Victivallis lenta: one gene and its partner. The protein of the gene in region 2 binds, or shares a complex with, the protein of the main gene of each other region. Links are inferred from orthologs where the notes say so. Each region holds a gene or a part of one and is shown on either strand. Other genes may lie near its edges.

What was found.
Region 1: the proteins of prmC (region 2) and prfA are in contact, whole or in part, in a crystal structure (PDB 2B3T), measured with the Escherichia coli proteins. The link is inferred for Victivallis lenta from one-to-one orthologs.

The regions. Positions count from the first base shown.
Region 1 is NZ_VUNS01000010.1:109,065-112,654, forward strand. What follows is about bases 823-3,590. They hold prfA (peptide chain release factor 1), read right to left. Parts: upstream 2,867-3,590; coding sequence 1,778-2,866; downstream 823-1,777. Other genes in these bases: FYJ85_RS10775 (GntR family transcriptional regulator), read right to left, coding at 823-1,606; rpmE (50S ribosomal protein L31), read right to left, coding at 2,991-3,191; FYJ85_RS10790 (hypothetical protein), read left to right, coding at 3,314-3,590. In the rest of the region: FYJ85_RS10770 (DUF1559 family PulG-like putative transporter), read right to left, coding at 1-114; more of FYJ85_RS10775, read right to left, coding at 227-822. UniProt on the Escherichia coli protein: Peptide chain release factor 1 directs the termination of translation in response to the peptide chain termination codons UAG and UAA.
Region 2 is NZ_VUNS01000017.1:92,113-96,667, reverse strand. The notes cover bases 956-3,866. They hold prmC (peptide chain release factor N(5)-glutamine methyltransferase), read left to right. Parts: upstream 956-1,931; coding sequence 1,932-2,801; downstream 2,802-3,866. Other genes in these bases: FYJ85_RS14895 (prepilin-type N-terminal cleavage/methylation domain-containing protein), read right to left, coding at 3,837-3,866; FYJ85_RS14900 (LacI family DNA-binding transcriptional regulator), read left to right, coding at 2,798-3,847; FYJ85_RS14910 (glycoside hydrolase family protein), read left to right, coding at 956-1,795. Also shown: more of FYJ85_RS14910, read left to right, coding at 1-955; more of FYJ85_RS14895, read right to left, coding at 3,867-4,487; FYJ85_RS14890 (hypothetical protein), read right to left, coding at 4,484-4,555. UniProt on the Escherichia coli protein: Methylates the class 1 translation termination release factors RF1/PrfA and RF2/PrfB on the glutamine residue of the universally conserved GGQ motif, i.e. on 'Gln-235' in RF1 and on 'Gln-252' in RF2.

The DNA.
Region 1 (3,590 bases), on a different replicon or contig from region 2:
GCTGCGCCCGCGTTCCCGCGCCTGCGAGAGGGCCGGGAGCAGCATGGCAGCGAGAATCGCGATGATCGCAATAACTACCAGCAGTTCGATCAGGGTGAATTTTTCCGCTTTCATTATCGTCCCTTTCGTCTTGTCATGGTTGGTTGTTCAGGTCGACAGCATCTGTTTCGGTACGGTACATCCTCCTGTTTCGATTGTCATGATAACCGGTTCGGCTCCGGCATGCTTATGAAAAAAACAGTTCGCTGCGGACCGGACCCTGCTGCGGGATGCGGCCGGCCGGCGGCCGCAGTTTGAGGAAGGTGCGGGTCATGGCGGCCAGTTCAGAGGTCCCGCCGGCGATATCGTTTTCTCCGGCCAGAATCCGGTTGATGCCGGTCACCGCCAGGTGGTACAGGGTGCTGTCGTAGAGATTGTAGGTCGTGGTCATCTTCGGAATTTCCGTCAGGAAAAGCCGGTCGGCCGGCTCGAGCGGATTGAGCGACCGCCGCATGGCGGAAATCCGGATCGGGATGCCGTAACGGATTCCGGCCAGGTAGTTCTGGAAGCTTTTGCCGAGCAGCAGCCGCACCAGCCCGGCGGCCGTGTGCATGTCGGCGCATTCGCGGCGGACGCAGAAGATGTCAGTCGCCTGGACCGTGGTGTCGATTCCGCCGGGAAATGCCGGCAGCGGCGCGGTTTTCCAGTCCCGGCAGCCGGCGCGGTCGAGCAGGGGCAGAAATTCGCGCGGCTGCATGAGGAACGGCAGTTCGCCGCCGATGAAACGCTCCCAGTAATTCGGCAGCTGCGGTACGAACGGGATATCGTTTTCCCGCAGGAGCGTACGAATGGCGGAAAGTCCGCGTCGCGTCTCCTCCGTATCGATCCGCACCGGGTCGGCGGCGGAGGGATCGATCAGCGTTCCGCCCGCCCGCCGGATGTAGTTCATCCAGAGAAACGGTTCCGCTTTCCAATAGTAGCGTTTTTCCGGCGGCAGCAGCGGCCGGAAGGCTGCCAGCGAGGTGCGGAACTGTTCCCAGCTCCAGCCGGGAACCGGTTCGGGCACGTTTGCGGCAGCGAGCAGCTTCGGATTGTAGAACATGACGCGGGGAGAGAAAATCAGCGGCAGTCCGATCTGCCTGCCGTTCATCCGGCATGCTTCGAACGGCGTGCCGGTGAAATCCGCATCGTCGGGAAACACCGCCCGGAAGATTTCGGTAAGGTCCGCGTATTCCGCATGATGCGACTGCAGGTATCCGGTCGTGCGCAGTTCGAAGATTCCGCGCCGGAAGCCGGTAACCACCCGGAGATTCGGAAATTCACTCCTCATCCGGCCGATCAGCTCTTCGCGGTAGGGCAGTTCGTAGAGCGGGTCGAAGAAGAAGACGTTCCGCTGCAGGACGCGGTCCCGCCAATCCGGATGGACGTATACGCCGTGGCGCGGAACTTTGTAGAGCACTCCTTCGTTCGACAGCGACTCCACTGCGCTCTGCACGATGAGCAGGGAGATTCCGGTCGCCGCCGCCAGGTCGCGGGTCACCGGCAGTTTTTCGCACGCGGGAACCTCGCCGGATTCCAGCAGATCGAGGATCTTGTTCCGCACGATGGTCAGTTTGTCCGGCTTCATATTGATCTCGCTGTGTATTAGTCACTGTATTATTCACTGTTAATTATACCTGAATCGACCCGCAATGTCAAGGGAATTCGGCAAAAAAAACAGGAAATTTGTCGACATACCGCCCGAAGCCGGAACCGGACAGGGAAATGCCGGTTCTGCAAAAAGCATTTTCGGGAGAGGTCAGGCGTGGCGGAGCTGTTCGAGGCGCTGTTCGCAGACGATCATGAGAATCTGGTCGAGAATCAGGTTCAGCTCGCCCTCCATCAGCTTCGGCAGGTCGAAGGTACTGACGTTGTAGCGGTGATCGGTGACGCGGTTCTGCGGGAAGTTGTAGGTGCGGATTCGCTCGCTGCGGTCGCCGGTGCCGACCTGGGAGCGTTTGTCGGCGGCCTGCTTGCTGGCCTCTTCCTGCTGTTTGTGCTCAAGCATCCGGGCGTACAGAATGCGCAGTGCGATCTCCTTGTTGCGGTGCTGGGACTTCTCCTGCTGGCTCGCCACGGAGAGTCCGGTCGGGATGTGGGTTACCCGCACGGCCGAGTCGGTCGTGTTCACGCACTGGCCGCCGGGGCCGCTCGAACGGAACACGTCGAAACGCAGGTCTTCCGGCCGGATGTCGAGTTCGACCTCCTCGGCCTCCGGCATGACCGCGACCGTGACCGTCGAGGTGTGGATGCGCCCGCCCGCCTCGGTCGCCGGAACCCGTTGAACCCGGTGGACGCCGGATTCGTATTTCATCAGCGAAAAGACGTCGCATCCGGAGAGCGAGAACGACACGTCCTTGATGCCGCCGAGATCCGTGTCGGACTGGTCGAGAATCTCAACCTTCCAACCCTGTTTTTCGGCAAAGTGCAGATAAGCGCGGAAAAGCTCCCCCGCGAAGAGGGCGGCTTCGTCGCCGCCCGCGGCCGGTTTGATCTCGACGATGATGTTTTTGGCGTCATTCGGATCGGGCGGCAGCAGGGAGACCTGAATCTCTTCCTCGAGCTTCGTCGACTTTTCTTCGAGCGACGCGATGTCGGCGGTGAGAAGGTCGCGCATTTCGCCGTCCTCCTCGACGGTCAGCATTTCGCGGTTGTCGGCGAGTTCGGAGAGGGCCTTCTTCCAGCTTTCGAATTTTTCAAAGAGCGCGCCGAGTTTGCGGTGCTCCTGGGAAACACTGCGGAATTCCGCTCCCCTGGCGTAGATGGCCGGGTCGGCCATGCGTTCCTCAAGCTCGGCGAAACGGCCGCGCAGGTTATCGATATATCCGGCGATGTCTTCTGGTTCCATAATGCTCCAATTCCGAACTCACGGCCGCCGGAGCGCGGTGAATGCTCCGGGGCCGTCACTCAAAAAAGGGCTTGCAGAACGCGGACGTTCCGGCAAGCCCGGGAAATCGGTTTCAAAACGGCGATTACGCCTTCTTGTAACGGCGGTTGAATTTGTCGATACGGCCCGCCGTGTCGACGAATTTCTGCTTGCCGGTGAAAAACGGGTGGCACTTCGCGCAGATACCGACCTTGTACTCGGGGCGGGTGGATTTGATATGCCAGACTTCACCGCACGCGCAGGTCACGACGGCATCTTCGTACTTCGGATGGATGTCCTTTTTCATTTTGCACAACTCCGTTTTGCAGGTTATATTATCAAAGTTCTTTTGCTTATGCATGAAATCAACAATCTTTATAAAATAACAGAAGTTACCGTAATTTCAAGCGGAAATCAGGAGAAAACACAATGAATTTGACGGAATTTTTAAAGGACGGCGGTTTTTCTCCGGAGGTCGGCGAACTGCTCGCGCCGTGGTGGAGGGAGGACCCGGCGCTCGAAACGATGCCGGAATTCCTCGACGGCGGTTTTTTCCGGGAATACGAGCCGCTGCTCGGGCTCCGGGAATCACCTGCTTCCCGTGTCGACGCGCTTGTCGCGGAGGTGAAAAAACATCCGGCGCTGCGCATCTATGCGAATCTGCTCGACCGCTGGCTGCTCGGCGGCGAACTGGGTCCCGACGGAG
Region 2 (4,555 bases):
TGAGCAGAATGCCGACTGGTTCTGTCACGACCCGGTGTGGGAACTCGCCGCGGCGCACAAGGCGGCGGCCCTCGGAATCAGGTCGGTCCGGCCGCAGCTCGCGGTGATCACCGGCGGGCTGACCGAGTGGTTCCCGAAGCCGGTGCGCTATTTCGAGCGGTTTCTTGCCAACGGGACCTACGCCTACTTCGACGCGGCCGCATTCCATCTCTACGGGCCGCTGTCGAGCTATCCGGAATTCGTCTCCGGCCTCAACGCCGCTTATGCGGCCCGCAAGCTCGCCCCGAAACCGCTGTGGATCACCGAAAGCGGCACCCACTGTGAGGGATACGGGCAGGTCGACCCGGTCTTTCAGCGCGGCAAAGCATATCCGTTCGAGGTGAACGAGGCTTTTTTCGACCGCCGGGAACACTCATTCGCCCAGAACCGGCTGCTCGCGGAATTCACGGTCAAGTCGGCGGTCGTCATGCAATCGCTCGGAATCGCCCGGAACTTCCCGTTCGTCCTGCTGCCCTACAACGAACGCGGCAACCGCAAGGTGTGGGGGATGATGACCTGGGATTACCGGGTGACCCCGCAGTTCGCCGCCTATGCGAATCTGTGCGCACAGCTCGGAAATCTCCGCTGCCTCGGCCGGCTCGAAACGCCGCCGGAAGTCGCCGCCTACCTGTACGGAGACGATGCGGGCAGCCAGACCGTCGTCTACTGGCTGCGCTCCGGCACGGTCGACGAACATGCGCTCTGGCACCAATATACGGTCGAAGAGCTCGAAGCGTACGACCGGTCCGCAGCGACCGCCGAATTCACGCTCACTCTGCCCGGACAGGCGAAAGAGTTGCGGCAAACCGATCTCATGGGCGCCGTGACCCGCCTGCCGGGCGGGACCGAACTCAGACTGGCGGCCGAACGCTTTCCGCGCTATCTGTCCGGAGTGCGCGGACTCCGCCCGGCAATCCCGGCTCCGGCCGTCCCGCGGAATGCCGCGCCGGACGCCGCGTCGGACACCTCCATCGTCCTGCAGCTGACCCCGGACGACAACCGCCGGATCACCGACCAGCAGTCGATGACGCTCGAACTGCCCGCCGCCTTCCGGCTCAGCGTCTACAACTTCGGGGAACGCGAACAGACGGGAACCCTCTCGGTCAACGAGGAGATCACGGTTTCCGGGCTGCCCGGGACCGTCACGGTCCCGCCGGGCGGCCGGGTGCAGCTGGAGATTCTCGTCACCGCCTTCCACGGCAGCGCCGCCCACGGAGAACTGCGTTTCGGCGGCAGTTTCGGCGGCAGGCCGATCCCGCCGCTCACAGCTTTCGCACTGTTCCCGGCACGGCTGGCCGAACTCTTCCGGCCGGTGCCGGTCGACCCGGGGAACGGCAGCCGCTGGGTGCCGGAGTCGTCCGGAACATTCACCCGCAAGGAGGACGGCGGCTTCCGGGTCGATTTCACCGGCTGCGGCGATGACAAATGGGTCTACCCGATGCTTCCGCTGACCGGAGAAGAACGGGCGAACGGAGAACTCGCGGCGATCGCATTTTCGGTCAGGGCCGAGCAGCGGGAGGGGAGCGGCTACAACAACGCTTTCGCCGTGCTGCAGGATTCCGGCGGGACGAAAAGCTTCCTGCCCATCCCGAACCCGACGGCGGAATGGCGGCGGATTTACGTCCTCCCGGCCGATCTCCCCGACGCGCTGCGCGGCGACGCCCTCCGCCCGGAACGGCTCTCCATCGGTTTCAATCCGGGTTCGCGGTTTCTCGACTATCAGATCCGCGATCTCGTCCTCTACTATCGGAAATGAGCATTTCCGATGCAAATGCCTCCGGATTTTGAGGCCGGGAGCATTTGCAAAAGCCCGGCGCGACGATATATTATAATATGAACGATGAACTGAAACGTACACTTTTTCGCAAATTCTTCCGGAGGGCGCCGCAGCGATGAGCCGTTATTTTGAACTGCGACGCGAACTTCTGGACAAATTCACCTCGGCCGGCATCGAAAGCGCCGGCGTCGAAGCCGACATCCTGATCTCCGAACTCGCCGGGTTCAACCGGGCGGAACTGTTCCTGCAGTCCGATGCGACGGTTCCGGCCGATCTCGAAAAGCGGATCCGGGCGCTCGGACAGCGCCGGGCCGGACGCGAACCGCTGCAATATCTGCTCGGCTACGCCTACTTCATGAACATCCGGCTCGACGTGTCGCCCGAAGTGCTGATTCCGCGCCCCGAAACCGAGTGTCTGGTCGAATGGGCGGTCGATACGCTGCCGCAGGGCGGTTCGCTGCTCGACCTCGGCACCGGTTCGGGCGCCATCGCTCTCGCCGTGGCCGACGAACGGCCCGACGCCGTGATTACGGCGGTCGACGTCAGCACACCTGCGCTCTCCATCGCTCTGCACAACGCCGAACGGCTCCGGCTGACGCAGGTCCGCTTTCTCGAATCCGACCTCTTCGACGCGGTCGGCGGGGAAAAGTTCGACCTGATCGCCGCCAACCTGCCGTATGTGACCGACGAAGAGTACGCCGCGCTCGAGCCGGAGGTGCGCGTGCACGAACCGCGGCTCGCGCTGACCGCTCCCGACGCCGGTTTCGCCCTGATCCGCCGCGCCGCCGAAGAGGCTGCGCCGCACCTGAATCCCGGCGGCAGAATCATCTTCGAGCTCGCCCCGGCCCAGGTTCCGCGTCTCGCCGGGCTGCTCGCCGCGACCGGCTCGTTCCGGGAGGTCGCCGCCATGCAGGATTACACGCACCGCGAGCGGTTCATCACGGCATGCCGCTCCGAAGAAGCCGGAACGGAGGCGGCGGGATGAACGGAAAAGAATATCCGGCCGGACGCAGCTGCAGCATCCGCGACCTCGCCCGGTACGTCGGCCTCTCGACCTGTACCGTCTCGAAGGTGCTGAACAACCGGGCCGGACGCAAGATTCCCCCGGCGACGCAGGAGCGGGTGCTCGCCGCGGCCAGGGAACTCAACTATGTGCCGAACGTCAACGCGCAGCGGCTGTTCCGCCGCCGCAGCGGCGTGATCGGGCTTCTGGTTCCGGCCCACCCGATGACGCCCGGCAATGTATTCGGGGATTCGCACTTCGTCGATATCTTAAGCGGCATGGAGCCGCGGCTCGAGGAAAGCGACTATCACCTGATGCTGCTGTTCCGCAACGAGGAGAAGCGGCCGGACGAAAGTTACCAGAGGCTCTTCCGCGCCGGGACCATCGACGGGCTGCTGATCTGGGGGGCCTCCCCCGAATGCGGCTATTACCGGGAGCTCGAGGAGAACGGCATGCCGTATCTCTTCATCACCAGTACGCCGGCGGCGGAGGATTCCGTGCAGGTCAATACGGTCGCCAGCGACTACCGCCGGACCGCCGCGGAGGTGACCGGTGCGATGGTCCGCGCCGGCTGCCGGAAGCTGCTCTATCTGGCCGGCCCCGAAAAAAGCTCGGTGACTGCCGCGATGCGGCTCGGCGTCGACGACGCGCTGGCCGGAAGCGGCGTCCGGCTGGTCACCCGGTTTTCGCGCTATGTGCCGGATGAAGCACGCAACGCCGCCTTCGAGGCGCTGAAGCGGGAACAGTTCGACGGCATCCTGAACGTCTCGCGCGACATGACCCCGGGCGTGCTCGAAGCGGCCGAGGCGTTCGGAACCGGCGGAGACATGCTCCGGATGGCGACGCTCGACTGCGCGTCGAACCGGCCGCTGCTGCCGCAGGAGCTCGCGGCGGGACAGGTCGATGACCTGTCAATCGGCCGCGCCGCAATCGACTCCCTCATCGAACTCATCGAACGGAAAACGGCCCGGATCAGCAAACGGATTCCGGGCACGCTGGCGGTCAATCCGCGCTTCTTCACTGATTGACGGGCGATGCGAAGAGCCAGCCGGCATCGAGTCCGGACGGCTGCTCCGGCCGGCGGACCCCTTCGGCATGCCCATCCGGGAACGCGACGTTCATCACGTTGCCGTGCCGGAACGGAGGCCGGAATCTCTCCGCGTAATTGAGATCGCTCCGGAGATAAATGAACGCCATCGGATCGACCGAACCGGAATAATCGGTGATGAGCCAGGTCCGCGACGGCTCGCGCAGCGCTCCGAGCTTGCTGTAGCGATAACCTTCGAGATTCGCCATGCCCATAACCTGCGCGAGCCCGGCATAGCTGAGCTTCCGCTTCACGCCGTCGTCGAACTTGTCCGCCGTGATGAAATCCCCCTCGGTACAGGAGGGACAGATCAGCACCTTCTCACTCCCGCCGAGGCTGGTTTCGAGCAGGCGGTTGAACCACTTTTTCCCCCACTCCGCCCCCTGGCTCGGCACGATGAAATCCTCATTTTCGCCGCCATACATCAACGCGGCGGTTCCGAGCTGCTTCAGATTGCCGGTACACGAGGCGGTTCTCGCCCGTTCCCGCGCCTGGTTCAGCGCCGGCAGAAGCATCGAAGCAAGAATGGCGATGATCGCGATCACGACCAGAAGTTCGATCAGAGTAAAACTCTTTTTCATTTCACGGCTTCCCTTTCCTGATAAAGTTCCAGATTGTCGATCCATATTGCGTCGCCGGGCCTGCCGCC